Regions from separate parts of the Vreelandella titanicae genome, predicted to be linked through region 4. Evidence: predicted binding sites of a transcription regulator. Region 4 holds the regulator's gene; each other region holds the start of a gene.
The links. The regulator sigma-54, encoded in region 4, starts transcription at its own class of promoters, with help from an activator protein. The targets are predictions, from matches to a motif close to TGGCACNNNNNTTGCTNT.
Positions count from the first base shown of each region.

Region 1: HZS52_RS22080 (formate/nitrite transporter family protein) is a predicted target of sigma-54. The motif match lies at 3,782-3,799, and genes of this name have one in related genera.
Region 2: HZS52_RS06065 (amino acid ABC transporter substrate-binding protein) is a predicted target of sigma-54. The motif match lies at 4,546-4,563, and genes of this name have one in related genera.
Region 3: glnL (nitrogen regulation protein NR(II)) is a predicted target of sigma-54. The motif match lies at 4,682-4,699, and genes of this name have one in related genera.

Region 1 covers NZ_CP059082.1:4,786,261-4,793,995, reverse strand. Annotated here, with positions in the region: gene xylB (xylulokinase) at 1-412, shown strand, start outside; gene tal (transaldolase) at 433-1,386, shown strand; gene HZS52_RS22090 (fructosamine kinase family protein) at 1,477-2,319, shown strand; gene cynS (cyanase) at 2,338-2,778, opposite strand; gene HZS52_RS22080 (formate/nitrite transporter family protein) at 2,823-3,635, opposite strand; gene HZS52_RS22075 (sigma 54-interacting transcriptional regulator) at 3,987-5,918, shown strand; gene HZS52_RS22070 (TolC family outer membrane protein) at 6,144-7,607, shown strand; gene HZS52_RS22065 (efflux RND transporter periplasmic adaptor subunit) at 7,685-7,735, shown strand, end outside.
Region 2 covers NZ_CP059082.1:1,284,700-1,292,434, forward strand. Annotated here, with positions in the region: gene HZS52_RS06050 (amino acid ABC transporter ATP-binding protein) at 186-962, opposite strand; gene HZS52_RS06055 (amino acid ABC transporter permease) at 1,017-2,117, opposite strand; gene HZS52_RS06060 (amino acid ABC transporter permease) at 2,133-3,323, opposite strand; gene HZS52_RS06065 (amino acid ABC transporter substrate-binding protein) at 3,425-4,450, opposite strand; gene speE (polyamine aminopropyltransferase) at 4,719-5,585, opposite strand; gene hemE (uroporphyrinogen decarboxylase) at 5,585-6,697, opposite strand; gene ribA (GTP cyclohydrolase II) at 6,974-7,609, shown strand; gene trhA (PAQR family membrane homeostasis protein TrhA) at 7,646-7,735, shown strand, end outside.
Region 3 covers NZ_CP059082.1:655,516-663,250, reverse strand. Annotated here, with positions in the region: gene HZS52_RS03170 (alpha/beta hydrolase) at 1-166, opposite strand, end outside; gene HZS52_RS03165 (acyltransferase family protein) at 319-1,347, shown strand; gene HZS52_RS03160 (hypothetical protein) at 1,409-2,032, opposite strand; gene glnA (glutamate--ammonia ligase) at 2,566-3,972, shown strand; gene HZS52_RS24695 (hypothetical protein) at 4,071-4,196, opposite strand; gene HZS52_RS24690 (DUF4124 domain-containing protein) at 4,146-4,298, shown strand; gene HZS52_RS03150 (hypothetical protein) at 4,235-4,519, shown strand; gene glnL (nitrogen regulation protein NR(II)) at 4,768-5,826, shown strand; gene ntrC (nitrogen regulation protein NR(I)) at 5,823-7,250, shown strand; gene HZS52_RS03135 (DUF6435 family protein) at 7,577-7,735, opposite strand, start outside.
Region 4 covers NZ_CP059082.1:4,173,973-4,181,707, reverse strand. Annotated here, with positions in the region: gene rapZ (RNase adapter RapZ) at 1-516, opposite strand, end outside; gene HZS52_RS19355 (PTS sugar transporter subunit IIA) at 604-1,074, opposite strand; gene hpf (ribosome hibernation-promoting factor, HPF/YfiA family) at 1,079-1,387, opposite strand; gene HZS52_RS19345 (RNA polymerase factor sigma-54) at 1,485-2,900, opposite strand; gene lptB (LPS export ABC transporter ATP-binding protein) at 3,030-3,779, opposite strand; gene lptA (lipopolysaccharide transport periplasmic protein LptA) at 3,791-4,306, opposite strand; gene lptC (LPS export ABC transporter periplasmic protein LptC) at 4,318-4,887, opposite strand; gene HZS52_RS19325 (KdsC family phosphatase) at 4,888-5,430, opposite strand; gene HZS52_RS19320 (KpsF/GutQ family sugar-phosphate isomerase) at 5,483-6,469, opposite strand; gene HZS52_RS19315 (ATP-binding cassette domain-containing protein) at 6,796-7,608, shown strand; gene mlaE (lipid asymmetry maintenance ABC transporter permease subunit MlaE) at 7,676-7,735, shown strand, end outside.

The DNA.
Region 1 (7,735 bases), 610 kb from region 4:
GACCAGTCTGAATACCACCCAGGCTAATTTGTGTCGGGCCGTGGTGGAGGGGGCCACTTTCGGGCTACGCTATGGGCTGGAATTGTTGGGTGATTTAACCGCCGGCGCCAGCCAGATTCGTTTGATCGGTGGCGGCGCTAACAGCCCCGTTTGGCGCCAGATGGTCGCGGACATTACCGGTACCCAGGTGATTTGTCCTGAGATTACCGATGCGGCCGCGCTTGGTGCCGCAATACAGGCGGCCTGGTGCGACCAGCGCTCAGAGGGCGTAACCCTGGAAACGCTGTGTGAAAGATTAGTCCACTTGGATGCGCAGTCACTTGCTGACCCCCATCCTGAGCGAGTGGCCGCGTACCAACCGATTTATATGCGCTACTGCGCAGCACTTGAACAACGCCATGGCGGCGCTTAAACGCATACCAAGGAGATTTTATGACTAGCCAGCTGCAACAGTTAAAGCAACATTCGCTTGTCGTCGCCGACACCGGTGATCTTGAGGCTATTCGCCGCTATCAGCCGCAGGATGCCACCACTAACCCGTCACTGCTGCTCAAGGCGTTTAGTCTGTCCGGTTATCAAGCGCTGATCGACGAAGAGCTGAGCAATGTAAAAGCCTCGGTTGGCAGCCGTGAAGAGCAGGTCAAGCATGCCGTTGACCGCTTGGCGGTGGCCATGGGCAGTGAAATTTCCGCCGTTGTACCGGGGCGTGTTTCCACCGAAGTGGCGGCCCGTTTGTCTTTTGATACCCAGGCCAGCATTGCCAAGGCCCACGAGTTAATCGAGCTGTACGATGCCCGTGGCGTGTCACGTGACCGCGTGCTAATCAAGCTGGCGTCTACCTGGGAAGGCATTCGCGCCGCCGAGGTGCTTGAACGCGAAGGTATTCAGTGCAACCTGACGCTGCTGTTCAGCGATGCCCAGGCCCAGGCCTGTTTTGATGCCGGGGTGTTTCTGATTTCACCCTTCGTAGGCCGCGTGACCGATTGGTACAAAAAAGAGACCGGCAACGACTACACGTCGGAAAACGACCCGGGCGTTCAGTTCGTGCAAGGCGTTTGCCAGCGTGCCAACCAGGGCGGCTACGACACCGTGGTAATGGGCGCAAGCTTCCGTAATACCGGGCAGGTACTTGCATTGGCAGGCTGCCCACGGCTGACCATTTCGCCTGCATTACTGGAAGAGCTGGATGCCACCGAAGGCAGCGTTGCTGCGCAAATTCAAGCGGGTGAAGGCAGTGGCAAGCCTACCGAGCCATTGAACGAAGCCGCTTTCCGCTGGGGCCACAATCAAGATGCCATGGCCAACGACAAGCTGGCCGATGGCATCCGCCGCTTCCACGACGACCAGCTTGAGTTAGAGAGCCTGATCGATAAGCGGTTAGGCTGAAATATAAGCTAGCCCATAGCTTAAGCGCGTCGGGGTTAGGGGCCCCTAACCCCGACGCCGTTATACATTCGGGTACAGGGAGAAAGCCTTATGGATGCCACCCTGAGCCAACTGTTGGAATCTATCGAATTAACCCCCGCTGGCGATTTGCAGTCGCTCAGTGGGGGTGACATTGCTGCTGTATACCGCCTGGAGACCCGTCAGGGGCAGGTGGTGATTAAACACGACGATACGGCGCGGCTGCGTGGCGAAGCCGAAGGGCTGCGTGCGTTGCGTGGCGCCTGTTCATCGCTGGTAGTGCCAGAGGTGTTAGGTTTGGCAGAAGGCTGGCTGATCATGGAGTCATTGGACACCGTGCCCGCTGGGCAGAAGAGCGAAGCAGCGCTTGGTGAAGGGCTGCGCGGTTTGCACAGCGTGATTGGCGATGCCCACGGCTGGCATCAGGATAACGCTTGTGGGCGCACACCCCAGCCGAATGCCCCGCTCAGCGACGGTCGAGCTTTCCAGCGCGAGCGCCGCTTGCTCCCTCTGTGTGAGGCATGCCACCAGCGTGGGCTATTGGACAGCGAGCTGCGTGGCCGTATCGAACGCTTGGCCCACGATTTGGAGCGCTGGCTGCCCGATGCACCGCCCAGCTTGCTGCATGGTGATTTGTGGTCAGGGAATGTACTCTTCACTACAAAAGGGCCGGCGATCATCGATCCGGCAGTGTATCGCCACTACCCGGAAGTGGACGTGGCGATGCTGACGCTATTTGGCTCGCCGGGAGAGGCATTTTTTGACGCCTACTGGAACGGCGACGCCCCGACCAGTTGGCCGAGGCGTGAAGCTCTGTTTCAGCTTTACCCACTGTTGAATCATCTGGTGCTGTTCGGTGCCGGCTATCGTTCTGCGGTTGAACGCTGCGTGGCGAGGCTTGAGTCCTTCGCCTGACTTACCAGGACTTACGTTTTACCAAGATTTATAGGGCAAAAACTTACCATTCAAAGTTAATAGTACCCGGTCGCCTTTGGGGTCTTCGATTTTGTCGACCTCCATGGTGAAATCGATGGCGCTCATAATGCCGTCGCCAAATTTCTCCTGCACCACGTCTTTTAGGGTCTCACCGTACACACCGACGACTTCATAGAGGCGGTAGATAAATGGATCCTGGGGGATTGCTTCATCCCAGGCTTTAGTGGGAAAGGCCACTAAAGCCTCTGCCGCATCGCGCTCCACGCCAAGGGTGTCACACAGCTTAGCGGCAACCTCTTGGCTGGCGCTGTTCATGCCGTAGCAGGCGGAAGCCACCCATACCGGCGACATGCCGACCGCTTTGCCAATATCTTCCCAGCTCATTTTTTTACGCGCTTTGGCGGCGAGCAGGGTGTGACGCATTTCGAGTTTATCCATTAGGGTTTCTCCTATAAAGGGGGCTTTGGCCTATTAGGCTGTGATCAAGACAGCACCTTTTTGGGCTGAGTACGCACGTGGGTGGTATAGAGAACCAAGCCAACCAGGGTTAGGCCGCCTACCAGGTTACCCAGTACCGTGGGGATTTCGTTCCACATAATGTATTGATACAGCGTGAAGTCAGCGCCCAGCATGAGGCCAATTGGGAACAGAAACATGTTGACCACTGAGTGCTCAAAACCAAGGTAGAAGAAGACAATAATCGGCATCCACATGGCCATGATTTTGCCGGAAACCGTTGTGGAAATGGCCGCGCCCACCACGCCCATGGATACCATCCAGTTGCAGAACATGCCTCTCAGAAAAAGCACAATCCAACCGGCAAGCCCCGCCTCCTGATAACCCACCGTGCGGCTTTCACCAACGGCCATCATCGTTTGGCCGACAGCGTTGATCTCCTCTGTGCCGCCCATGGTGAAATTCAGGTAGCCGAAGGTGGCGATAAATAGGGCGCCCCCAAGGTTGCCAAGCCCTACCAGAGCCCAGCACTTCAGCATGCGCGGCAGTGTCACTCCGGGTCTTTTGTCGAGCCATGCAATTGGCACCAGCATAAAAACCCCGGTGAGCAGGTCATAGCCCATCAGGTAGAGCATCACAAAGCCCACGGGGAAGAGTAGTGCCCCAATCAAAAAGTGGCCTGTTTGCGTCGCGATGGTGATGGCAAAAATAACCGCCAACGCCAGAGTCGCTCCTGCCATAAAGGCGCGGATAAGCGTATCCCGGGTGCCCATATAGACTTTTGACTCACCCTGATCCACCAACTTGGTGACAAATTCACTGGGCATTAGATAAGACATAAATATGTCTCCTGTGTCATTTCGGTTAATTAACGCCTAACCCAAGAGTTTTAGTGTTTCCTGATAGGAGCAATAAAACCGATGGCTGCGCCGTCCTGGTGCAAAAGAGATTAAGCGTGTGGCGCTATCGCACTATCCACCCATCCAGTGCTATTTGTGTGCCAACTCGCGCATATGATTTCTAATATTTTGTTTTGAATGGATTAATTTATTTTTTAGAGGATGTTTTTGGAGCGTTTAAGGTGTTACGAAATATCGTAAACTACGATATTTCGTTGTTTTAGTGACGAAATGTCGTAACTGGCGCGGTAATTGAATGGTGATGGGACAACTCATTTGAGACCGACACTAATGGATGAGCCTGAACGTCATCACGCTTTTGCGTTGATGGGTGGCTTTTCGCCTCTGGCGATGATTTTGGTCGATCCGTTTGCCGACCAACTGCTCGCTGCGAATTATGCCGCTTGCGCGCTGCTCAATATTGATGAAGCAATGCCTTTGGAGGCACCGTTTAGCCATCGCTTGGGTGCTTCGCTGTCACTATGGGTGAGCTTCACCGATGAAGCGCTAACACACAAAGCGGCCTGGTCGGATGACCTGGTGATGTTAGATATGCTGCGCCAGCCGTATCGAGTTGAGGTTTATGCTCAGCTTATCGACGACTCTTCACAGCTGTTGCTGACGCTTATAGACCGCAATAAAGCTGAGCAGCGGCGAGCAAAAGCGGAATTAGGCCGCCAGCACCGCCAGGGTGAGGTGGGTTGGCAGCGGGTCGAGCAGGTATTCGAGCGGATTGAAAAGCAGAACCAACTGATTCTTGGCGCAGCGGGCGAGGGGATTTACGGTCTGGATGCCGAAGGCAAAACAACCTTCGTTAATCCTGCCGCCGAGCGAATTCTGGGCTGGAGTACCGAGGATATGGTGGGCCACGACGCTCACCTGATGTTCCACCACACCCACGCCGATGGCAGTCACTTCCCGGTGCAGCAGTGCCCTATTCACGCCTCGTTTAGCGATGGTCAGGTGCATCATGTCGATAACGAGGTGTTCTGGCACAAAAATGGTGAGGCAATTCCCGTTGAGTACACGAGTACACCGATTTTTGAAATGGGGCGTTTGGTCGGGGCGGTGGTGCTGTTTCGTGATATTCGTGAGCGCAAGCGTGCTGAGCAGCAGTTGCGCGATGCCCTTGCTGAGGTGGAGTCACTCAAGCAGCGCCTCGAACTGGAAAATGAGTACCTCCAGGAAGAGATAAAAGCGGAGCTAAACCATCGCGATATTGTCGGCAATAGTCCGGCAGTGGCCAAGCTGATTCAGCAGATTGAGCTGGTTGCGCCCACCAGCGCCAACGTGTTGATTAGCGGCGAGTCGGGCACCGGTAAAGAGCTGATTGCCCGCGCCATCCATGCGGGGAGTACGCGCAGTGATCGACCGCTGATCCGCGTGAACTGTGCGGCTATTCCCCGTGATCTGTTTGAGAGTGAGTTTTTTGGCCATGTAAAAGGGGCCTTTACCGGCGCGGTGCAGGATCGCCCAGGGCGTTTTGAGCTTGCCCACGGCGGCACGTTATTTTTGGATGAAGTCGGTGAAATCCCCCTGGAGCTGCAGAGTAAGCTGTTGCGGGTGCTACAGGATCAGCAGTTTGAGCGCGTAGGCGATAACCGTACCCGCGAAGTGGATGTGCGGGTGATTGCCGCCACCAATCGCGAACTGCGCGACATGATCGATACGGGCCACTTTCGCGAAGACCTCTATTTTCGACTCAATGTGTTTCCTATTGACTCGGTACCGCTGCGCAAGCGGATTGAGGATGTGCCGCTATTGGCGCGGCACTTTTTACAGCGTGCCTGCCTGAAATTTAATAAGCCGGGAGTGCGCATTCCCCCCGCCCAGTTGGAGATTCTGCAGTGCTACCCATGGCCAGGCAACATTCGTGAACTGGAAAACATCATCGAGCGCCAAGTCATCGTGACCCAGGATCGACGCTTAATGTTTGATGACCTGCTGTCGGGAGAGCCGTCGCGCTCGATGGGCCGTGCTCAACCAATGCCGACGTTGCTCCACACCAGCGGAGAGCAAAGTAAAGCAACGCTGCTGACTGAGCAGGCGCTGAGCCAACGTCGGCGGGCGAGCACGATTGCCGCTCTGGAACAGGCGAGAGGTAAAATTTCTGGGGCCGGGGGGGCGGCAGAACTGCTTGGTATTAAACCCACTACGCTGACCTCGCGGCTAACTAAATGGGGTATCGATGCGCGGGGATTTCGTAAAAGAGCGCCGCATTAATCGCCAAACCACCATGCTTTGGACTAAGGTAAGTTGGATGCGACTTGACAACAGGCTGCACACATATTTATAGATTGTTCAAGGCTAGCATACATACATGAATGTAACTATAATGCTCATCTTTCTGAATGTCTTAACGTGCGAGTGGCTTAATTTTCTGCAGGACAAGCAGGCTGAGAGACTAAGCGCGTTTACCATCTGACGCTGATACCTAGAGGCAATCCCATGCGACTGGCACACTGGGCAGTCAATGCCCCTTTACGACCCCTACTGTTAGCGGTATTCACCGCTTCTTTTGTATTGCCTGCTCAAGCTGCTGATCTCATCACGATTACCCGTGATGCGTTAGACAACAACGCTGAGCTTGCTTCGGCGCGCTCGGAGTATTTGGGTGTTGAAGCAGGCAGAGACGTTGCCCGCGGTGGGTTACTCCCCCAAATTAACGCCTCGGGCACCGTGGCGCACAACGAGCAGTATGAAAGCCAGGGTTCATCCCGAGCGGGAACAGGGGCTGGAACGGGTAATGTGAGCGCCGGTGATGACCGTTACAACACCGTAGCGCTCACCCTTGAAGCCACCCAAGCGCTTTATGATGAGGTCACGCGCCGCCAAGTCACTCAGGCCGAGCGGCAGATTGACCAGCAGGTATACCTGCTGGCAGCTACCGAACAGCAGCTATTAATTGACGTGGCCAGCGCCTATTTTGATATTTTGCGGGCTTATGAAGTACTCGAAGCGCGTTTTGCCCAAGAGCGAGCCATTGGCCGTCAGCTTGAACAGGCCGGTGAGCAGTTTGAGGTCGGTTTGATTGCGATTACCGAAGTCGAAGAGGCCCGGGCTACCTTTGACCAGTCCCGTGCTGATCGCATTGCCGCAGAGAGCAACCTGCAGGTGGCATTTGAGGCACTGGAGCAGCTGACCGGCCAGCGCTACGCCAGTATTGAAGCGTTGGGCGACAGTATGCCAGTCGCCCTCCCTGAACCCAGCAACCGGGACTACTGGGTAGAGCAAGCCATTGAGCGCAATCCTCAGGTATTGGCGCAACAGGCGGGGATTGAAGTATCACGCAGCGGTGTGGAAATTGCCCGCGCGGGACGATTGCCCACCCTTTCAGCTTTTGGCAACTATCAGTATGGCGACAGTGATATTGATAACACCACCGGGAATGACTCCTCTAGCCAGGTGGGCATACGCGCTAATTTACCCATCTACACCGGCGGCAGTACCAGCGCCAGCATCCGCCAGGGGACTTATCAACTTGAAAGCAGCCAGTATGATTTCGAGTCCCAGCGTCGTTCGTCGATCCAGCAGGTGCGCTCGCTGTATACCCAAGTCAGCAACGATGTGGAAACCATCGAGGCCCGTGAGCAGGCGATCGTCTCTAACCGCAGCGCGCTGGAAGCAACCCGCGCTGGCTACGAGGTTGGCACCCGTAACATCGTGGATGTTTTGAACGCTGAGCAGAATTTGTATAACGCCATCGCCAACTACGCCGAGGCTCGCTACGACTACGTAGTGAATTTGCTCACGCTTCGTCAGCAGGCCGGGCGCCTGGACGTGGACGCCATTGAAGAAGTCAATGCATGGTTAACCGGCGATGAGGTGAATTTCACCTTGCCAGAGAGCGGTGGCAACGACCGCTATGAGTCTGCGCTCAACATCGGTGCACCGCCCCAGCCTGGCATGTAATTGTTTGTCGGTTGGAAGTGATTCAGGTGCGCACGTGCTATTGGTCACCTTAAAAAAGATATATGGGAACTTAACGTATGAAGAAGTTGATTCACTCACGCCGAGCGAGTCTGGTGACGCTGGTAGCT
Region 2 (7,735 bases), 2.4 Mb from region 4:
TGTCGTTGCGAGGAGCGGAGCGACGAAGCAATCTTGTTTGTAGTGGCAGGAGGATAACTTCAAGATCGCCGCGCTACGCTCGCGATGACATGCTGTTTTTTTAAAGTCTGTTAACTATCATGGGCCTCAAGTGAGGCCCATGATGACGAACTTATCCACAGCTGCTTTGTCGCTGGGGCTGTGTATTAATGCCCCAGAATCTGGCTTAAGAACAGCTGGGTACGTTCAGACTGCGGGTTGTTGAAGAACGGCTCTGGCGCGTTCTCTTCAATGATTTGCCCCTGATCCATAAAGATCACCCGGTCGGCGACGGTTTTGGCGAAGCCCATTTCGTGGGTCACGCAGATCATGGTCATGCCCTCTTCCGCCAGTTCCACCATAACGTCCAGCACCTCTTTGATCATCTCGGGGTCGAGGGCGGAGGTGGGCTCGTCAAACAGCATCACGTCGGGGTGCATGCACAGCGAGCGGGCAATCGCTACACGCTGCTGCTGACCGCCCGAGAGTTGCCCCGGGTACTTAGTTGCCTGCTCGGCAATGCGCACCCGTTCTAGGTACTCCATGGCTAGCGCTTCGGCCTCTTTGCGGGGCTTCTTTTGTACCCACATTGGCGCAATACAGCAGTTTTCCAGCACTGATAAATGCGGGAACAAATTGAAGTGCTGAAACACCATGCCGACACTACGACGAATCTGCTCAATGCGCTTAACGTCTTGGGTCAGCGGTAGACCGCCCACCACAATTTCACCTTTTTGGTGCTCTTCAAGGTGGTTAATACAACGAATCAGCGTTGATTTACCCGAACCTGAAGGGCCGCAAACCACGATACGTTCGCCGCGTTTTACCTCAAGGTAGATATCCCGCAGTACGTGAAAATCGCCGTACCACTTGTTAACGTTATGCATCTCGACCATCAGGTCAGAAGCACTGGTGTCAGAGGTGTTGGTGGCTGCTTGTGTCATGTTGAAATCCTACTTAAAACGTAATGAGATGCGGCGCTCGTATTTAAACTCGAACTAGTGCTTATGGCCGGTGTTTAGCTTGCGCTCCAAGTACTGGCTGTAGCGCGACATGCTGAAACAGAATATCCAGAACACGAACGCGGCAAATACATAGCCCTCTACCGAGAAGCCCAGCCAGCGCGAGTCGGAAAGCGCCGCTTGCACAATGCCCAACAGGTCAAACAGCCCGATGATCATGACCAGGGTGGTGTCTTTAAACAGTGAGATAAACGTATTGACGATGCCAGGAATCATCATTTTCAGTGCCTGAGGCATCACGATTAGCCCCATGCGCTTCCAATACGTCATCCCCAGTGCCGCGGCGGCCTCATCTTGCCCTTTGGGAATCGCCTGCAAACCACCGCGAATAACCTCGGCCATATAGGCACTTTGGAACAGCGTCAGGCCGATTAGCGCACGTATAAGGCGATCCACGTTAAGTTCAGACGGCAGGAACAGCGGCAGCATCACCGAGGCCATAAACAGAATGGTGATTAGCGGCACACCGCGCCAAAACTCGATAAAAATCACGCAGAAGGTTTTGACGATGGGCATGTTCGAGCGTCGCCCAAGGGCTAATACAATGCCAATAGGCAGTGCGCCAATCATCCCCACGCTAGCCAGTAGCAGCGTCAGCATCAAACCGCCCCAGCGGTGGGTGGAAACACGCGGTAGATCAAAGTAGCCGCCGTGTAGCAGTACGTAGGCGATCACCGGGAAGATCAGCAGCGCAAACAGTGTCATCCAGCGCTTAAACGGCAGGCGCGGAATGACCATCCAGGCAATAATGCCCGCGAACATGGCAAACACGATGTTGGCGCGCCAATACTCCTCACTCGGGTAGAGGCCGTACATAAACTGGGAAAAGCGTGCGTTAACGAATACCCAGCAGGCGCCCACGCGTGTGCAGTCTTCGCGGCTGTCGCCCACCCAGTTGGCATCAATAAATGCCCACTGAACCGTTGGCACCACGAGTAGATAGAGCACGTACAGGCCCAGTAGCGTGAAGATGCTATTGATAGGGCCGTTGAACAGATTGCCTCGTAGCCAGGCAACCGGCCCAATGGTGCCTTTAGGAGCCGGGCGCTGAGGTATGGTTTCTTTATTGTGAATCATGGGGTCGCCTCCGGCCTAGCGTTCGACCAGCGCAACGCGAGCGTTGAACCAGTTCATGAACATGGACACCAGCAAGCTGATGATCAGATAAACCGCCATGGTCATGGCAATGACTTCGATTGCCTGACCGGTCTGGTTGAGCGTGGTGCCGGCAAAAACCGATACCAGGTCGGGGTAGCCGATGGCGGTGGCCAGTGACGAGTTTTTAATCAGGTTGAGGTATTGGCTGGTGAGTGGCGGAATAATGACGCGCATAGCCTGGGGAATGATGATTAGGCGCAGCACTAGCTTGCGCGGCAAGCTCAATGCCTGGGCGGCTTCCGTTTGGCCATGGGGGATGGCTTGGATGCCCGAGCGCACAATCTCCGCAATGAAGGACGCGGTATAGATAGACAGCGCCAGCCACAGGGCCAAAAATTCAGGGATAATGGTGATACCACCGCCGAAGTTAAAGCCGCGCAGTACCGGCATCTCCCAGGTCACCGGTACACCTGTAGCGACCAGTACCAGCAGTGGTAGGCCAAAGATAATCACCAGCGACATCCAGAAAACCGGTAGGCGCTTGCCGGTGGCTTCGTGACGGCGCTTGTTCCACATGACCAGTGCGATGCTGGCAATAATAGCCACCACGAAGGTGGCTGGGATAAGACCAAATCCTGACTCGAACAGAGGCTGAGGTAGGTACAGCCCGCGCACGTTCAGGAAAATGGCTTCACCAAAGGCCATGCTCTCTCTAGCGCTGGGTAACGTCCGCAGTACAGCAAAGTACCAGAAGAAAATTTGCAGCAGCAGGGGGATATTACGAAACGTTTCGATATACGCATTGGCTAGCCGAGCGATCAACCAGTTGGGCGATAGCCGCGCGATACCGACGATAAAACCAATAATCGAGGCAGCTAACACCCCCAATCCACCGACTAGCAGCGTATTGAGCAAGCCAATCACAAAAGTGCGGCCGTAGGTACTTTGGGAGGAGTACTCGATTAAGCTTTGACCAATACCAAAGCCGGCTGTGTTGCCCAGGAAGCCAAAGCCAGTGGTAATGCCGCGAGCATTCAGGTTGGCTTGGGTATTGCCGATAATATAGATCAGGAAAGCCGCGACAACGGCGACCAATATAAGCTGAAAAATAAGTGCGCGCTTAGCGCGGTCTCGCCAAAACGGCGGCTTGTGGCCAGCGGGGCGAATGTTGGGTCTTACAGACATGGATGGCGTCTCCGCTACACGGAAGGTCAATCAAATGGCCCGCCACGACCTTTAAACAGATACCTGTGAAGAGGGCGGCGGGCCGGGGTCAAGCGAGACGCTTAGCGAATCGGGGGAGCGTACTGGAAGCCGCCGTCTGTCCATAGGGCGTTGACACCGCGCTCAATTTCCAGCGGCGAGCCCATGCCCACGTTGCGGTCGAAGCTTTCAGCGTAGTTACCCACTTGGCTAATAATGTTGTAGGCCCAATCTGCTTCTAGGTTCATGCCTTCACCGTAGTTGCCGTCTTGGCCTAGCAAGCGAGCGATGTTGGGGTCTTCAGAGTTAAGCATTTCTTCAGCGTTTTCACTGGTGACGCCGTACTCTTCGGCGTTAATCATGGCGAACAGCGACCATTTCACAATGTTGAACCAAAGATCGTCACCCTGACGAACCACAGGGCCTAGTGGCTCTTTGGAGATAACGTCAGACAGGATCATCGAGGCTGAAGGATCGTCTAGCTGAATACGTAGCGCCGCTAGCTGAGAGGTATCGGAGGTTAGCACGTCACAGCGGCCGGCCTGATAGCCACCCACGGTTTGCTCAGAGGTATCAAATACGATCGGGTTGAATTCCATGTCGTTAGCACGGAAGTAGTCAGCCAGGTTCAGCTCGGTAGTGGTGCCAGACTGAATGCAGATGGAGGCGCCGTCGAGTTCATCAGCACCGGTAATACCCAGGTCACGGGATACCATGAAGCCCTGGCCGTCGTAAAAAGTAACCCCGGTGAAGTTCAGGCCCAGAGTAGTATCGCGGGTGGTGGTCCAAGTGGTATTACGTGATAGAACGTCGACTTCACCTGATTGCAGGGCGGTGAAGCGCTCTACGGCGTTGAGTGAAATATAGTTGACGGCTTCTGAGTCGCCGAGTACCGCTGCCGCTACAGCGCGGCATACATCAACGTCGATACCTTGCCAGTTACCGTCGTCGTCCGGAGCTGAGAAGCCCGGCAAACCATCGCTCACACCACACTGAACGGCACCACGCTCAATGGTATCTTCCAGGGTGTCGGCTTGAGCAGTTGCCATTCCCGCCAGGCTAAGTGAGCCAGCGGACGCCAGAAGCGCTAAGTGTTTTTTATTGAACATCTAGTTTCCCTCGAAGTTATTGGAATCAGCTATTGAAATCAGTTATTGAAACCAGTAGTTGAAATAGTTATGCATGCCGTAGCATGTCACTAAACCTAGCAAGGAAGATGCCAACAAGGGTACAGGCGTTAATTCAGCGCTTTTCAACGCTACTCAACGAATTCGAGACGAAGGTCTAGGTGCAAAAAGGTTACTGCCCACCTCGCATTGCACCGTTATAGGGCAAGCTGAGGTGGGCGGTAACACAAAGGCAGTTATTAGGCGTGGTTTACTCGGCTGCGAATGCCTTGCGCATAAACGGCGGGAGGGCGAGCGCACCGCGATGGGCGTCAACGCTATAGTATTCAAGCGGCAAGTCGTGGTTGGTGGCTGCCTGCTCGCGGAACGTATTCACGTCGGTGGCTTTACCCGCCAATGTTACGCTCCACCAGCCTGAAGGATATACCGGCTGCGGGAAGGGCAGCGTGGCAACGCTGTCAAAACCGGCTTTCAACATGTCGTTGCGCAGCTCTCGGATGATCGAGCCACTGTGGTAAAGCGGTGATTCGCTCTGCTGCACCATTACGCCGCCGCTTTTCAAAATACGGTGGCAGCGCTTGAGAAAATCGGTTTTAAACAGCCCTTCAGCGGGCCCAACCGGGTCGGTGGAGTCGATAATCAGCACATCGATGCTCTCATCAGGTGCATCGTCCACCCACTTGACGCCGTCGGCGAACAGCAGTTCAGCGCGGGGGTCGTTATTCGACGCTACCAACGACGGGAAGAAGCGCTCAGAGGCCTTGGTGACCTCTTCGTCGATGTCAATTTGGGTAACTTTCTCGACACTCGGGTGGCGCAGCACCTCTTTTAAGGTGCCGCAGTCGCCACCGCCGATGATCACCACACGTTTGGGATCTTGGTGGGTAAACAGCGCCGGATGCGCAATCATCTCATGGTAGAGGAAGTTATCGCGATCAGTCAGCATCACGCAGCCGTCCAGCACCATTAGGTTGCCGTAGGTCTCGGTGGCGTAGACCTCTAGATGCTGGTATTGGCTCTGTACATCCAGCAGTTTTTCAGAGATCTTCAGTGAGAAAGCGCTGCCGTGGCTATCAAAGACTTCGGTAAACCATTGGTCGTCGCGTAAATCGCTCATCAATTGGCTCCTGAGTGCTGTGCATTTGTGTGCGTTGGAATATCGCGGTGATACTGTGGGCTTAATTCGTGCAGCGCCTCCATAAAGGCAGTGACGTTGTCGGGGTTGGTAAACTGGCTGATTCCGTGGCCCAGGTTAAACACGTGGCCAGGGCCATGGCCGTAGCTTTCCAACACGCGGGCTACTTCAGCGCGGATAGCCGAGGGGCGGGCAAACAGAACGTTGGGATCAAGATTGCCCTGTAGCGCCACTTTGTGACCAACCCGGGCACGGGCATCGGAAAGCTCGGTAGACCAGTCGATACCCAATGCATCGGCACCGGCGCAGGCGATATGCTCAAGCCACTGGCCGCCGTTTTTGGTGAAGAGAATCACCGGTACGCGGCGGCCGTCGTGTTCGCGGATCAGTCCCGAAACGATCTGCTCCATGTAGCGCAGCGAGAACTCAAGGTACGCAGGGGTAGAGAGTGCGCCACCCCAGGTATCAAAAATCTGCACCGCCTGGGCTCCCGCGCGAATTTGGGCGTTCAGGTAGTCAGTTACCGCATGCGCCAGCGTATCCAGCAACTGGTGCATGGTATCCGGGGTATCGTAAAGCATGGTTTTCAGATGGCGGAAGTCCTTGCTGGAGCCGCCCTCCACCATGTAAGTCGCCAGCGTCCAGGGGCTGCCTGAGAAGCCGATCAGCGGCATGCGGCCGTTCAGCTCACGACGAATGGTCGACACCGCACGCATCACGTAATCCAGGTCGCGCTCGGTGTCGGGCACGCTTAGAGCGGCGACTTCTTCCTGTGTACGCACGGTTTTGCGGAATTTTGGGCCTTCGCCGGTTTCAAAATAGAGCCCCAGGCCCATGGCATCTGGAATGGTCAGAATATCTGAAAACAGAATGGCTGCATCCAGCGGGTAACGCTCCAAGGGCTGTAGGGTGACTTCGCAGGCCAGGTCATGGTTGCGGCACAGATCCATAAAACTGCCCGCATCGGCCCGGCTGGCGCGGTATTCCGGCAGGTAGCGGCCCGCTTGACGCATCATCCACACCGGGGTGCGGTCGACGGGCTGGCGCGCTAGTGCGCGAAGAAAGCGATCATTTTGCAAAGGTGTAGTGGTCATAGACACTTGCTCTTAGGAAATTTGCCCGCATCGTATTGGAAACCGTACTTGGGAGCGTACTTGAAACCGTTTTGGGGATCGTATGAGGGCAATTGTACTTGAAGATAGGTGTTAGGGCGGCGTACTCGATGGCAAAAATCGTCGCACCCGGCCAATTTTTCTCCATTATTTAGTCGCCTTGTCAGCGTGAGGCGGGCGCCGCTTCCTGTTAGAATACTGACCCACTTTGCCAACACTGGTGTGGTTAACTGGTTTGGTCAATCAGCGAGGTAACCTGTGACCATTCGCTTCATTGCCGCTTCCCGGCTGCCCACGCCCTGGGCAACGTTTACTATGCATGGCTTCGAAGATGAGGCTACCGGCAAGGATCATATCGCCTTAACGTTGGGTGATGTGACCGGCGGCGAGCCGGTGTTGGGGCGGGTGCACTCCGAGTGTTTGACCGGTGACGCTCTCTTCTCCATGCGCTGCGACTGTGGCTATCAGCTCCAGGAAGCGCTAAAACGCATCGCTGAAGAGGGCCGCGGCGTGCTGTTTTACCTGCGCCAAGAGGGGCGGGGAATAGGCCTGTTAAACAAAATTCGTGCCTACCACCTGCAAGATCAAGGTGCTGATACGGTCGAGGCCAACGAGCAGCTCGGTTTTGGCGCCGACATGCGCCGCTATGATCTGTGCGTGCCGATGCTTAACCATTTGGGCATCACAGCGTTAAGGCTCATGACCAACAATCCGCGCAAGGTGGATGCCCTCACCCGCGACGGCGTGAATGTCGTCGAACGTTTGTCGATCACCACCGGCCTGAACCCTCATAACGAGCAGTATCTCTCAACCAAAGCGGGCAAGCTTGGCCATATGATGGCCCTGGATGACTTCACTCACGCCAGCGATGTGGATATTGAGCGCAAGGGGTGATACGAGTGGGGGATGGCATGCGAGGAGCGCTCCAGGATGAACGCCGTCAGTAAGGAGCAGTACAAGCAGTATAAACAGCAGCGTGAAAACCTTCCCGAAGAGCAGGGCGAATTCAGTGTATTCGAA
Region 3 (7,735 bases), 1.8 Mb from region 4:
GTAAATAAATACTGTAGGGGTAGTCGTAACCTAGCGTGGGCGAGAAAAACTGATGGTGTTCAACCTCGCTGGCTAAGCTATGGCCACTGAACGTTAGCCAGCCAATAAATGCCGTAAGTAGGGCGTGAAATCGGTACGAGAATACTGGTGGCTTGGGGATGAACACGTTTCCTCCGGGAATTAAAACTGTTCAATGGGGTCGGACAGCGCGAAGGCTTTTATTGTTCATCATAGCCATATAAGACAGTCAGTTAGCATAGTCATTCATCATCGCCATGCAAAATGCCAGGGTAGGAGTAGGTCGAGGCGGGAGGCCCAATGCGCAAAATTGAAGAGATCTATTGGTTGCGTGCTTACGGCTGTATAGCCGTTTTTTTGTTTCACTTACTAGATCATGTCAATCAGCGCCTCGATAACGTTGCCACCGATTTGATGCGCATACCGCTGGTGTTGGGTACCCCGATTTTCCTGTTTATTGCGGTCTTTGTGTTTGCCGTTCGCTACGATAAATCCGTGCCGGAAGGGTTCCTTGCCCAGCGCGTGAAGTATGTAATGGTGCCCTATTTTGTGTATGGCTTTATTTATTCGACGGCTGAATGGCTAAGCCAACAGCCATCGGATGAACCGGTGGGGTTCGTGGCCAACGCCATTGAGTATTATGTGTACGCGGGCTGGCATGGCTATTTTTTGATTATTGCGATGCAGTTTTATGTGGCCTATTGGCTGTTTACCCGTTGGCAGCTGTGGCGTTTGAACCCGGTGCCGTGGCTGTGGGGCGCTTGTGTGATCAGCATGGCGTATTGGGGGTTGGCTTACTGGTTTGAGGTTGACCTGCCCGGCTATCTGCTGTGGATTGCTCCACTGGGTTGGATCTATGTGTTTTTTCTTGCCCTGGTGCTGGTGCGCTACTACCCGCTACCCCCTGAGAGCGTGATGCTGGCGCGGCCTGCCTGGATGCAGCAAATGGCCCGCCCGGTCTGGTTGGTGCTAATGGTGGCGCTGATTATTGCCGCGACCTTTGCAGGTTGGCTGGCCTTCTCTTCCAAAGAGGTGTGGGTCATTCCTTTCTTCGTGCTGTTCACGCTGTGTGCCATGCGCTACTTGGCCGGGCGTCCTGCGCCTTTGTGGGTGCGCCACATTAATGCGTATTCGTTTGGCATTTACTTGGCTCACCCCATGTTCTTTGTGCTCGCTGATCTGGCTGTCGAGCCGTTGTCGTTGCCCATTGGCGTGTATGCACTGGCGCTTATGGCGGTTGGTGTGGTGGGGTCAGTGGGGCTTAATAAGCTCGCCAATACCACGACACTGGGCGCCATGCTGTTCGGCAAGCGATTAAAGGTAAGTTAGTCAGAGAGTGGCGGTGGATGGTATCTGTGGATGATATCGGTAGATAGCGGCAGAAAACGCATTATGGGCGTGGAGTGAAAGCCGTAACCGGGGCGTTAGCCAGAAAAGGGTTTTCTGGCTCTTTCGTTAGTCTAAGCAGGTTTCCGTTGTAGGTTTTTAAACGCGTAGGGCAGGCGTGTAAACGTTGCAGAAAATCGTCGATCGCGCTGTTATCGTCCAGCTCAGGGTCAAACCCACCCAAGCGCTCTAGCCAGGCTCGCCTCACGGCAATGTAGGGCGGCAAAAGTAAAGCACTGGCCAATAAGCGCCGCAGGATGCGTTCCGACAGCGATGGCCGGGTGAGGCCAATAATCAAGGCGTCAAGGGTGTAAGTGTTGAGCTGTGAATAGAGTGCACACCAAAGCTCCGCAGGCAGTGGTTTTTTCTGCAGCGCAATGATGAGCCACTCTGCTTGGCTGGTAAACGCGGCTTTATTCAAGCGAGCCCCCAGCGGCCTTGATGGTGTAATCAGCGAATGAGCATGGTAGCGCTGTTCAATAGCACTCAGGCGTGCTTGCGCTTGAGTGGCTGTCACCAAAATGGGCAGCAAGTGGTCGGCGACACCGGATTCACGTATGGATTTTAAGTGGCGTGGCAACATTTCACCCGTCACCATGGCATCAACGATAAAGCAGACCGATCCCATTTGCCGACTCCGATTGTGAGCAAATCTATCAAATTGTAATTTATTGTAGTAGCTGGTTTATTTGCGTAGCAAGTAAAAAAATTTGCGAGCTAAAAAACAGCGCTTAGTATGACTTGTGCACTTTGATGGGGCGTGCGGCATTATTTTTGTTCTATTTTGGTGCATAAGAGGTTTTTTAGACGGTTCAGAATAGCCTGTTGCGCCGTTATGCGTCATCAAGAGGCATTCGAAGCCATTTTTTAATGTTTATAAAACAGATAGTTGTTGTTTTTTTATGCCATATTGGTGCAGTGTTGGCATGTTCTCTGCATTGTATTTGCAAGCGGCTAGCGGGCCGTAGGCATAAGCCCTGCGGCGTGCTAAAACGATAGCCGGTCTGAAATGCTCGCTGAGCGATTTGTTAACCAATGTCAGGCAAACGTTGAGCGAACAAGAATGACAAACGTGCGGTTTAGCACGTATTTTGTCGAACAACACTTTTATCGGTAGCTTACTGTCGTTAGCTTTAAGCCACGCTCATACCGGAGGACACTATGTCAGCCAAGACTCTCGCGCTAATTGAAGAACACGATGTTAAATGGGTAGATCTGCGTTTCACCGACACTCGCGGTAAAGAACAGCACGTGACCGTGCCTGCGCGCGATGTAGACGAAGAATTCTTCGAGAATGGCCAAATGTTCGATGGCTCTTCTATTGAAGGTTGGAAGGGCATTAACGAATCCGACATGATTCTGCGCCCGGAAGATGGTACGGGCTACCTTGACCCCTTCACCGAAGATGCGACGCTGGTGCTGCGCTGTGACATCATCGAGCCGGCCACTATGCAAGGCTATGATCGTGACCCGCGCTCTATCGCTAAGCGCGCAGAAGCTTACCTGCAGTCTACTGGCCTGGGCGACACCGCGTTCTTCGGCCCTGAGCCTGAATTCTTTATCTTTGACGAAGTGCATTGGAAGTCTGATATCCAGGGCTCCATGTACAAAATCACTTCCGACGAAGGCGCCTGGGCAACCGACAGTGTCGTTGAAGGCGGCAACCTTGGCCACCGCCCGCGCGTTAAAGGCGGCTACTTCCCGGTTCCTCCGGTCGATAGCTTCCACGATATTCGTGGCGCAATGTGTAATACCCTGGAAGCGATTGGTCAGACCGTCGAGGTACACCACCACGAGGTTTCCAACGCAGGTCAGAACGAAATCGGCGTTAAGTTCAACACGCTGGTGAAGAAAGCTGACGAAGTTCAGGAAATGAAGTACGTGATCCACAACGTGGCCCACGCGTATGGCAAAACGGCCACCTTTATGCCGAAGCCGCTGGTCGGTGATAACGGTTCGGGTATGCACGTTCACCAGTCGTTCTGGAAAGATGGCAACAACCAGTTCGCCGGTGACGAGTACGCTGGTCTGTCTGAAATGGCGCTTTTCTACATCGGCGGCATCATCAAGCACGCCCGTGCCCTGAACGCCTTTACTAACGCTTCTACCAACTCGTACAAGCGTCTGGTGCCTGGCTTTGAAGCGCCGGTCATGCTGGCCTACAGTGCCCGCAACCGTTCGGCTTCAATCCGTATTCCTTACACCGCCAGCCCGAAAGGCAAGCGTGTGGAAGCGCGCTTCCCTGATCCGACTGCCAACCCTTACCTGGCGTTCTCTGCCATGTTGATGGCGGGTATCGACGGTATCAAAAACAAGATCCACCCTGGCGATGCCATGGACAAAAACCTGTACGACCTGCCGCCAGAAGAAGGCAAGTCAGTACCGACTGTGGCGCACAGCCTGGATCAAGCACTGGAAGCCCTCGACGCTGACCGTGCGTTCTTGACCGAAGGTGGCGTGTTCACCGACGAAATGATCGATGCCTACATTGACCTCAAGATGGAAGAAGTGGAGCGTATTCGTATGACCACTCACCCCATCGAGTTTGATATGTACTATAGCTGTTAAGTACAGCTGCGAATCAGCGTTACTCGCCCTTGGCTGTTACTATCAGCCAGGCGGTGGTAACAATGATTGCCAATAGAACCCCGCTACGGCGGGGTTTTTTATTGCTGGGAGGCTGAGAAGCGTGCCAGAGGGGCGATGAGCAGTGTGCTGGTAGCTCTCTTGGGCGTGGGGGAGTGGGTGGCACGGCGTTCGGGCAGGCGGTGTATCGGGTGACCGATCAGCACGGCAACGTTACCTTTACCGATAACCCAAGCAGCCCTTTATGCCCTGCGACCACTTTTCCATCGCTCTGCCCCAGCAAGGCGCACAGGTGGAAGAGGGGATGACCGTGGTGGAGGTGGTTATTGCGCCACCGTTGCGCGACGACAATCAGGTACGGCTGTTGGTGAATGGCGAGATTAGCCAGAAAGCGCTGCACAGCGATGTCTTCTGGTTAACGGGCCTGCCGCAAGGGGGCACGAGATCCAGGCAGAATGCTGGAGAGCAGCCAGCGTTTACAGCACCGCACGGCAGCGGTGACGATTACGGTTCCTTAAGAGCGCTTTAATAAACGCGATCAAAAAAACAGCCCTAAGTATTACCTACCAAAACCTGGGTGCACTAAAGTGGTGCATGAGCAGGAGCATTTGGCACGGCAAGTGCGCTAAAACGATTCGCGCTCTTTCGCTGCGATGCCCGCAAGCCGTGCAAATGGACATAAACGTATAGTTGGCGCGCTTTTTGCAGCTCCCTCATTGATCATCCACCTGTAGGTCTGTATCGGCGATGGAAGACGCGATTTTTCAGGACACCACCATGCATCAGCGTTTGCTTGAGCATCTCACCACAGCGGTATTGCTGCTAGACGGCGAACTGCGTGTGCGATGGATGAACCCTGCCGCTGAAGCGTTGTTAGCGGTCAGCCTTAGCCGTGTTCACGGCATCAGCCTGGATACGCTACTTGGCGGGGATGTAAGCATTGACGAAGTATTGGCCAAGGCGCGGGATGCGTTTCACCCCTATACCCAGCGTGAAGCACGCATTACCCCGTTGAATAGCGAACCGCTCACGGTGGACTACACGGTGACGCCCTTATCCGACGATGAGCTGCTACTGGAAGTAGAGCCGCGGGATCGGCTGATGCAGATCTCCCGGGAAGAGGCGCTAACCACACGCCAGGAGACCATCAAGGTGCTCGCCCGCGGGCTCGCCCATGAAGTCAAAAACCCGCTGGGTGGCATTCGCGGGGCAGCACAGCTACTAGAGCGTGATCTAGACGACCCGGCGCTGCGCGAATATACCCATATCATTGTTGAAGAGGTGGATCGGCTGCGCGACCTGGTCGACTCCATGCTCGGCCCTAACCGGATGCTTAAACACGAGCCAGTCAACATCCACAAGGTGCTGGAGCGAGTGCGGGCGCTGCTGATTGCCGAACACCCTAGTGTGACAATCAGCCGTGATTACGACCCCAGCTTGCCCGATCTTTCCGGCGATGAATCGCAAATGATTCAGGCGGTGCTCAATGTGGCGCGCAATGCGGTACAGGCCATGAGCGATGCACAAACGCCGGAGCCCACTTTAATACTACGCACCCGCGCCCGTCGCCAGTTTACGCTTGGCGCCGAACGTCACCGGCTGGTCAGTGAAGTCGCCGTGATCGATAACGGCCCCGGTATTCCCGATACGCTGCAGGAAACACTGTTTTACCCCATGGTGTCGGGACGCGCGGAAGGCAGCGGCCTTGGGCTCTCTATTGCCCAGTCGATTTTGCACCAGCATCAAGGATTGATTGAATGCGATTCACGTCCTGGACACACCGAATTTCGTTTACTGATTCCCATGGTTATTAATTTCACCGGAGAAGCGTCATGACTGAGGCTGCACGTAATGATGTTGCGCGGGTGGTCATTGTCGATGATGACCGCGCTATCCGCTGGGTGTTGGAGCGCGCCTTGGCGCAACCCGACCTTGACGTTGAGTGTATCGAGCGCGCCGACGTTGCCCTGACACGTTTGTTGGAAAATCCACCCGACGTGCTGGTTACCGATATTCGTATGCCAGGTATCGACGGGCTGGATCTAATGTCCCGGGTACGCGAAGCGCATCCTGACCTGCCGGTGATCGTGATGACCGCGCACTCCGACCTGGACAGCGCCGTGGCCTCGTATCAGGGCGGGGCATTTGAATACCTACCCAAGCCGTTCGATGTTGACGAGGCCCTGGCGCTGGTACGTCGCGCCGTGGCTCACGCCCGTGAACGCCAACGTCCGGTGACCGTGCCGGAAGGCTTGAACGCCGAAATTATCGGTGAAGCGCCCGCCATGCAGGAGGTGTTCCGTGCCATTGGTCGCCTCTCGCACTCCCACATCACGGTGTTGATTAATGGGGAGTCGGGAACCGGCAAAGAGCGCGTTGCCCAGGCACTCCATCAGCATAGCCCTCGTGAGGGCAAGCCGTTTATTGCCCTCAATATGGCGGCGATTCCCCGTGATTTGATTGAGTCTGAGCTGTTTGGTCACGAGAAGGGGGCTTTTACCGGGGCGACCCAGCAGCGCCAGGGGCGGTTTGAGCAAGCCAACGGCGGTACGCTATTTTTAGACGAAATAGGCGATATGCCCGCTGAAACCCAAACGCGGCTACTGCGCGTGCTGGCCGATGGAGAGTTCTATCGCGTTGGCGGGCATACGCCGGTCAAAGTGGATGTGCGCATTATTGCTGCCACCCACCAAAACTTAGAAGTGTTGGTGGATGACGGCCGCTTCCGGGAGGATTTGTTCCACCGCCTGAACGTGATCCGTATTCACCTGCCCAAGCTTGCCGAGCGCCGCGAAGATATCCCTCGTTTAACGCGGCACTTTTTAGCTGAAGCGGCGAAAGAGCTGACGACCGATATCAAGGTGCTGACCAGCGAAGCGGAAGCCCACCTAACGCGTTTGCCGTGGCCCGGCAACGTGCGGCAGTTAGAAAATATCTGCCGTTGGCTCACCGTGATGGCATCAGGGCGTGAGATTCTGGTTGAAGATCTACCGCCGGAGCTGCGTTCACCCAGCGCTTCTGAAAGCAGCGCCCACGGCGATTGGCGCACGGCGTTTCGTGACTGGGCGGATCATGCCCTGGCCGAAGGCCATACCCATCTACTGGAAGAAGCGGTGCCCGATTTTGAGCGGATTCTGATTGAGACAGCGCTAAAACATACCGGCGGGCGCAAAGGTGAAGCCGCCGAGCTGCTGGGCTGGGGGCGCAATACGCTCACGCGTAAACTGAAAACACTGCTACCGGCACTCGCTGACGAGTAAACGTTAGGAGCCTGTCTGGCTTAACACTGATCTACTGCGAATCCCGGTATTTTGGCCAACTTTATTCGATCGATTTAGTTAAATAGCACGCTATTCGCCTCAATCGATCGATAAATTTGGCTCAAAATTCGTGCTTCTCGCGACGATCGGCCAAGCCAGACAGGCTCCTAGTCGCCAGCGAGTATATATACCGCATCGGCTAGGGTGGTGGGGGTGGGCAAAGTGCAGTCGCTACTGGTGAGTGGCTGCTCATCCTGCCACCACTACCCTGGGCTTGGGTAGGCTGCCGAAGTGACGCTGGGCAGCAACCGCGTTGTCTATGGCAGTTATTGTGTCGCTTCAATGCGCCTGATTTCGGCAAGTAACGCTTCGGCTTCTTCAGTAAGTGTGGCATTGGCACGCATATCGCCATTGCGTGAAGCCTCCATGGCGGCTTGTAGTTTGCGCTCATACTCTTGTTGAAGCTTCTTTTTGGGGTCACGCTT
Region 4 (7,735 bases):
CCCAAACGATTCCAGCGTTAGCGTCAGCTTGTCGCGCCGCTGATGGGCTACTTGGTCGGTAATGCGACGGCGTAAATCGTGCACCGATAATCGTGATGTATCGATCAATAGGTCGGCCAGATCGCGAATATCTTCCAGCGTCGTCTCTTCTTTATTGATCGCCTCTTCCAGCGTCATTTCGCTATCGCGGGTCAGCGGATGACGGCGACGCGTTGCTGAGTAACGCTCAAGCAGTATGCGCGCATCGGTGGTCAGGTAAATAACTTGAAAGTCGATTTTACGCTGGCGCAACTCGTCTAATAAAGAGGGCAGGCGCTCCAGAGCTCCCGGCAAGTTGCGGGCATCAATACTCACCGCTAAATGTGCCCGGTCGCCCTGGTCACGCAGTTCATCCACCAACGACCCCAGCAACATAGCTGGGAGGTTATCAATCGCGTAGTAGCCAAGATCTTCCAGCGCTTGCAAGGCGATAGATTTACCTGACCCGGAGCGGCCGCTAATGATCACCAGTTGCATAGAGTCTCTCTTTGCTTTGATCAAGCTGCGTTGAGGGTGGTGAGCGAATAACCTGCTATGATCTGCCCTGAACAGGGTTTCAGGCCCTTAGGCCGCTGATTGCTCGCGAATTTTGGCGGTAATCAGCTCAAGCAGTTCGCGCTGGCTGGCTGCTTTACGCAGTTGCTGGCGCGTGTCCGCATCATTCATGATGGTCGCTACCTGACCCAGTAGTGAGAGATGCGTGTCATCTGCCTCTTCGGGTACCAACAGGACAAACACCAGATCTACCGGGTCGCCGTCGATAGCGTCAAAATCGATCGCTTCAGCCAGTTTTAAAAATCCAGCGATAGGGGCGTTGCAGTGGGGGCTACGCGCATGAGGAATAGCCACGCCGTTACCAATACCCGTACTGCCTAAGCGCTCGCGGCCGATTAAACGGCTAAACACTTCTTGGCTGTCCAGGCTGGGAATATTTTGGGCGATAAAGGTGCTGTAAAACTCCAGCACCCTTTTTTTGCTGCCCCCGGGGACGTCGAACAGAACGCGTTCCGGGGGGAGTATGGTTTCCAACGTCATTGAATTAACGCACACCGGCGCCTTGGGCGCGAGCTTGTGCTTTTTCCTTGTGTTTAACGAGTTGACGGTCGATTTTGTCCGCTAGTGCGTCGATAGCGGCGTACATATCACTGTCTAGGGCTTCCGCATGTAAGTCAGCACCTGCGGCGTGCAGCGTACAGGCGGCCTGCTGGCGCTCTTTCTCCACTGATAAGGTGACTTGCACCGTAGTTATATTGTCGTAATGGCGCTCTACACGCTCAAGCTTTTCGTTGACATAGTCACGCAAGGCGTCAGTCAGTTCTACGTGATGACCAGTGATATTTACTTGCATTGACGTGCTCCTTATCCATCGGACTGTACTTCGATTGTAACCCTTTTTGCCGCGTTGCAAAGCCCTTGTCGAGAGTTTCCCTGAAACGTTAACGCAGTTAGCGCAAACGACGCCGTTCACTGGAAGAGGGAATGCCCATGGCTTCACGGTATTTCGCCACCGTACGACGCGCCACTTGAATTCCTCCTTCGCCTAATAGCGTCACTAAGCGGCTGTCTGAAAGTGGCTTGCCGGGCGGCTCCTCTTGAATCAGTTTCTTGAGTCGTGCCCGGATGGCGGTGCTGGAGTGGCTGTCGCCATCTTGGCCGCTCACCTGGCTTGAGAAAAAGTATTTGAGTTCAAACACACCACGGGGTGTATGGATATATTTTTGCGTCGTTACCCGTGAAATAGTCGACTCGTGCATCTCCACGGCTTCGGCAATGTCGGCCAGTATCAGTGGTTTCATGGCTTCTTCGCCGTGCTCTAAAAAGCCAATCTGGCGGGTAATGATTTCGCGACCAACACGCAGCAGCGTATCGTTTCGGCTAGAAAGGCTCTTGATCAACCAGCGCGCTTCCTGGAGGTGCTCTTTGAGAAACTGGTTGTCATCGCTTTTATCCGCACGCTTAATCAAGCTGGCGTAGTCGGGCTGAATGCGCAGTCGTGGCAGGGCCTCGGGGTTGAGCTCTAAATGCCAGCCTTCATTATCGTGGCGGACGACTAGATCGGGGGTGACATAGCTGTCGTCGGTGTCGCCGTAAGCGCTGCCTGGCCGTGGGTCTAGGCTGCGAATAAGCAGGATGACATCGGCCAGCTGTTCGTCGTCGAGCCCTAGACGGCGTTTCAGCAGGCGCATATCGTCTTTGCCAAGCGCTTCGAGAAACTGCCGCACTAAACGGCGGGCGGGAACCAGCAGTGGCGTATCATCGGGGAGGGCGGCGAGCTGCAGCATCAAGCATTCACGCAAGTCACGGGCAAATATGCCGGTCGGCTCAAACTGCTGGAGCTTGAGTAGAATGGTTTCCACTTCGCGCTGGCTTAGCCCGTCAATGCTCTGGGCACGAAGCCCTTCACGGATGTCGTTGAGCGGCTGGGTCAGGTAGCCGTTGGCGTCTAGCGCGTCGATTAAACTTTCCGCGACAAGCTGCTCGCGAGCGCTAAAATCGGTCATGGCGAGTTGCCACAGCAGGTGGCCATGCAGGCTCTGACCGGCTGCCTGACGCTCAAAGTCGGGGCCTTCGCTGCTGCTGCCCCCCTGGCTTCCCATATCTTGATAGGTATCTGACCAGTCGCTATCTACCGAGAGCTCAGTAGGGATGCTCTCTGACCACTCTTCTTCCTTAGGCTCGCTGACAGCCTGCTCACTAAACTCATCTTCCTGCTCCAGCATGGGATTGGCATCAAGGGCCTGCTGAATTTCTTGACGAAGATCCAGCGTAGAGAGTTGCAGCAGCGCAATGGCCTGCTGCAACTGGGGCGTCATGGTCAGCTGTGTGCCGATACGCAGTTGGAGAGAAGCTTTCATGACCATCTGAGAACCACTCGTTAATCAGAATGCTCCACCCTAGTGCGAGTGAGTGCTTGGCGCAAGTGCAATAAGCATGCCATTGGTAGTAAAGTTGTTTTAAAGCGCTATTTAGGGGCGATTAAGGCAAAAACATTACAGGCGAAAATCGGCACCCAAATACACATCCCTTACTTTTTGGTTGGTGAGAATCGAGGCGGGTGAGCCACTGGCGATAATTTGCCCATCGCCGACGATATAGGCGATGTCGCAAATATCTAGTGTTTCACGCACGTTGTGATCGGTGATCAGCACGCCGATATGGCGCTGTTTCAGTGCACGAATGATGGTTTTAATCTCACCTACCGAGATGGGGTCAACGCCCGCAAAAGGCTCATCGAGCAGAATAAAAGCGGGCTCTGTGGCTAGCGAGCGGGCTATTTCTACACGCCTGCGCTCGCCGCCCGAAAGGCTCATGCCCAGGTTGTCGCGAATATGGGTAATATGGAAGTCTTCGAGTAGCGCTTCCAGACGCTGCTCGCGGTCGCTGCGGTTAAGCTCTTTGCGGGTCTCGAGTATCGCCATAATATTCTCGGCAACCGAGAGTTTGCGGAAAATAGACGCCTCTTGAGGTAGGTAGCCAATCCCCGCGGCTGCGCGCTCGTGCATGGGGGCGCGCGTTAAATCCACATCGTCGATACCCACCTTGCCAGCGTCGGATTTGACCAGCCCAACAATCATATAAAATGAGGTGGTTTTGCCCGCGCCGTTGGGGCCCAAAAGGCCAACGACACTGCCTTGGGAGATCTCCAGATTGATGTCTTTGACCACTCGGCGGCGTTTGTAGCTTTTAGCCAGGTGGTGGGCATAAAGGGTTTTGATCGGCGCAGTGTCAGCAGTGGCCACAGCTAAGCTCCCTATTGTTCAGGCTGAAGGGTCATGCGTATGCGCTGGGGCTCGCTGCCGTCAACGTCAGAGCGCGCTTGAATCACTTCTCGGTCAATAAAATACTCAAGGCGACCGCCGCTAAAGGTGTCCTCTTTCTGGGTCAGTTCGGCTTGGTCGATCAGCTCTACGCGACGCTCGGCGACGTGATAAATAATCCGCCGCGCCCAGCCTTCCGTGGGGCCATCTTGCCCTTCGCCTTGATGGCGCAAGTAGGCGCGCTCACCGGTGGCGGTGGCTGTCGAGAGTTCGCCCGCGTCGTTACGTTTGATCTCTACCCGCTCGCCGCGCAGTTGCATTTCGCCTTGGCGAATGTCCACATCCCCAGTGTAAACAGCTGTGCCTGCCCGCTGATCAAGATCTAAACGGTCGGCTTCCACTTCCACTGGGGTCTGGGAAGATGAGTTGGTTTGGGCTAATACTGATAAAGGTATCGCTAAACCGAACAGTGCAGTGTAGAGCAGGGCTGGGGAAATAATGGCTTTCATGGCGGTTCCTATTAGCGTTGTGTGGCTGGGGGGTGCGTGCCGCGCACATTATCCGTTAAGCGAACCTGGCTGGTGTTAAGCCAAACGTCCATACGTGAAGCGCTCATTTGCTGCGGCGGTTGCTGCATCAATACCGGTGTGTCACTCCATGCATGCTGCTCGAGGCCATCATAGTGCAGTAGCTCGGTATCTAGCTGCCAGCCTTCATCTGGTGCAAACAGTCGAGCCGAGCCTGACAGCAGCAGGGCTTGGGTAGCGGTGTTGAGCGTGCCTACATCGGCGCTGGCCAGCCACTGACGGTTTTCGCTGTCATACAGTACTGCCTCGGGCTCTTCCGTCCAGGTTTCGCTGCGCTGCGGGGTATGGATAAGGCGCGGTGTTTTTAGCGACTGCATGACACTGCCGTTATCCCCGAATAGGGTAATCTCAGCATTTTCCAGCACGTGGCCAGGTTCCTGAGCCTGTGCTTCGGGATCGATGCTGGTGTCTTGAGGCCCGCGGGGGTCAAGCCATACCAGCAGAATCCCTAGTGCGATGACTAGCCCGGCTAACCAGAGGCGTACTTTAAAGCGTTTAAACATTTACGTGCGGCCGTGCAGATAGGTGTCGAGCACCGCGCCCCAGTGTCCTTGAGATTCAAGCAGCGTATCGCAGATCTCACGTACGGCACCGTGGCCACCCAGGCGTTGGGTAGTCCAGTCGGCGTGGGTATGCATATAGTCCGGCGCGTTTGGCACGGTAATGCCGACGCCGCAACGTTTGATAGCCGCTAGGTCGGGTAGGTCGTCGCCACAATAAGCCACCTGCTCTAGTTCAATATCGAGGCGCTGGCAGAGCCCGCGAAGTGTGGCCAGCTTGTCTTCACAGCCTTGGTGAACATGGTCAATGCCGAGTGCCGCCGCGCGTTGGCTAACCATGGGGGAGTCGCGCCCGGTAATCAACGCGACATGTACGCCCACACGTTTGAGAAGCTTTAGCCCGTGGCCATCCTGGGTGTGGAATGCTTTGATTTCGATACCATCGGCCTGAAAGTAGAGGCGCCCATCGGTAAGGACGCCGTCAACATCCAGTGCTAGCAGGCGTACACGGCGGAGTCGGTCGAGTAGCGAGGCAGGTAGGGTCATAGAACCTCCATATCAATCAGTTCGTAAAGCAGGTCGTGTTGACGCCGCTGGGTTAAATAACGCCGCTGGCGAGCAGGTCGTGCATATGTAGAGCCCCAATTGGGCGCTGTTGTTCATCAACCACCGCTAGCGCGGTAATACGGCTTTCTTCCATGATGCGTACCGCTTCGGCCGCCAGGATGTCGGGGCCTATGCGTTTGCCCGGTCGAGTCATGACATCATCAACGAGCACGTCGCGCAGATTATGGAATTGATCCAGTGTGCGGCGTAGGTCGCCATCGGTGTAGACCCCGGCTAATCGTCCTTCACTATCCACTACGCAGGTAAAGCCAAGCCCTTGCCGAGTAATTTCGAGTAATGCGTCGCGCAGCGGGCTGCCCAATGCGACCTGGGGCAGGCGTGCGCCGTCGTGCATGAGGTCTCTAACGCGTAGCAGTAAGCGCTTGCCTAAACTGCCGCCGGGGTGGGAGAGGGCAAAATCTTCAGCGGTAAAGCCGCGTGCTTCCAGTAACGCAACCGCCAGTGCATCACCCAGGGCGAGAGCCGCGGTGGTGGAACTGGTGGGGGCGAGGTCGAGCGGGCAAGCCTCACGCTCAACGCCACTGTTTAGGTGCGCATCAGCGTGCTTGGCAAGCGTGGAGTGGGGTCGCCCCGTCATGCTGACCAGCGGTGTGCCCAGGCGTTTAAGCAGTGGTAGCAGAGCAGTGACTTCGGCAGTTTCGCCCGAGTTAGAGAGCGCCAACACTACATCTGCGCGGGTAATCATGCCTAGATCGCCATGGCTGGCTTCGCCGGGGTGAACGAAAAAAGCCGGCGTGCCGGTACTGGCAAGTGTCGCCGCTAGCTTGCCAGCAATATGCCCCGACTTGCCCATACCGGTCACCACTACACGACCTTGGCAGGCGAGAATTAGCTCACAGGCGCGATCAAAGCTTTCGTCTAGCTTAGCCTGAAGGCCTCCAATCGCTGCCTGCTCGATTTGTAGCGTACGCAGTGCGCTTTCACGTAGTAGGCTGGAGGGGGCGATAGGCTGGCGCATAGCGTTTTCTCTTAACAAATGAAAATATAAAAGTAGTAACCGGTAAGAATAACATCTCGACACCTCTAATAGGCAGTAATTGAGGCGACTCCCTGGGGGGCATACCCGCATCACCAGGGCCGAGAGCAGGTTTAGGCGAGGGTAAGCAAGCCTTTGCAACTTTGATAACCCTGAACAATAGGAAAGCCCATTCGTGCAGTAATGCCTTGTAGCGTTATAGTACAATGTTCGATAATGTTTTAGAAACGCTGTTTTCTAATTGCGATAGCCGCAAGTAGGGTATGCTATACAGCTTTAGTCGCGCCTCGTTAAGAGTCAACTGATCCATGACAGATGCACCCTTTATAGAAATTGAAGAGCTTTACTTTTCGCGTGGCGATCACGAAATTTTCCGTGGTGTGAATATGACCATACCGCGGGGTAAAGTAACCGCGATCATGGGGCCAAGTGGTACCGGTAAAACCACGCTACTGAAGCTGATCGGCGGCCAGCTAACCCCGGAGAGTGGTCGAATACTCATTGATGGGCAGGATGTTCATAAACTGTCCCGGAAGGCGCTATTCACGCTACGCAAGCGGATGGGAATGCTGTTTCAGAGTGGTGCGCTGTTTTCTGATTTGGATGTGTTTGAAAACGTTGCCTTTCCGCTGCGGGTGCATACGGATTTGCCCGATACTATGGTGCGTGACCTGGTGTTGCTCAAGCTACAGGCGGTCGGCCTGCGTGGAGCGCGACACTTAACGCCTGCGGAGCTGTCCGGAGGGATGGCGCGCCGGGTCGCATTGGCTCGTGCGGTGGCGCTGGATCCAGAACTGATTTTGTATGATGAGCCGTTTGTTGGTCAGGATCCCATCTCTATGGGCGTGTTGGTGCAGCTAATCAAGCGCCTTAATCAAGCGCTGCAGCTAACCTCGGTGGTGGTCTCCCATGATATCAAGGAGACCTTGAGCATTGCGGACTATCTCTATCTGATCGCCGATGGCCAGGTGGTAGCCCATGGCACACCGCAAACCCTGGACACAAATCAAGATCCCCGGGTTAGCCAGTTTATTCATGGCGAACCTGATGGGCCGGTACCATTTCACTACCCCGCTGAGGCGTTTTATCGCGATATTCTGGGCGGGGCTCCGGTTAAATAGAACCGCTAGAGTGGGTGACATAAGGCGCTTAAATGCACCAATGCAGGGTAAATAAAGGGCAGAGTTAATGCAGTCAAAGTTCTCTAATAGCGCCGCACGTGTTACACGGCTGGGGCGCCGAGGGTGC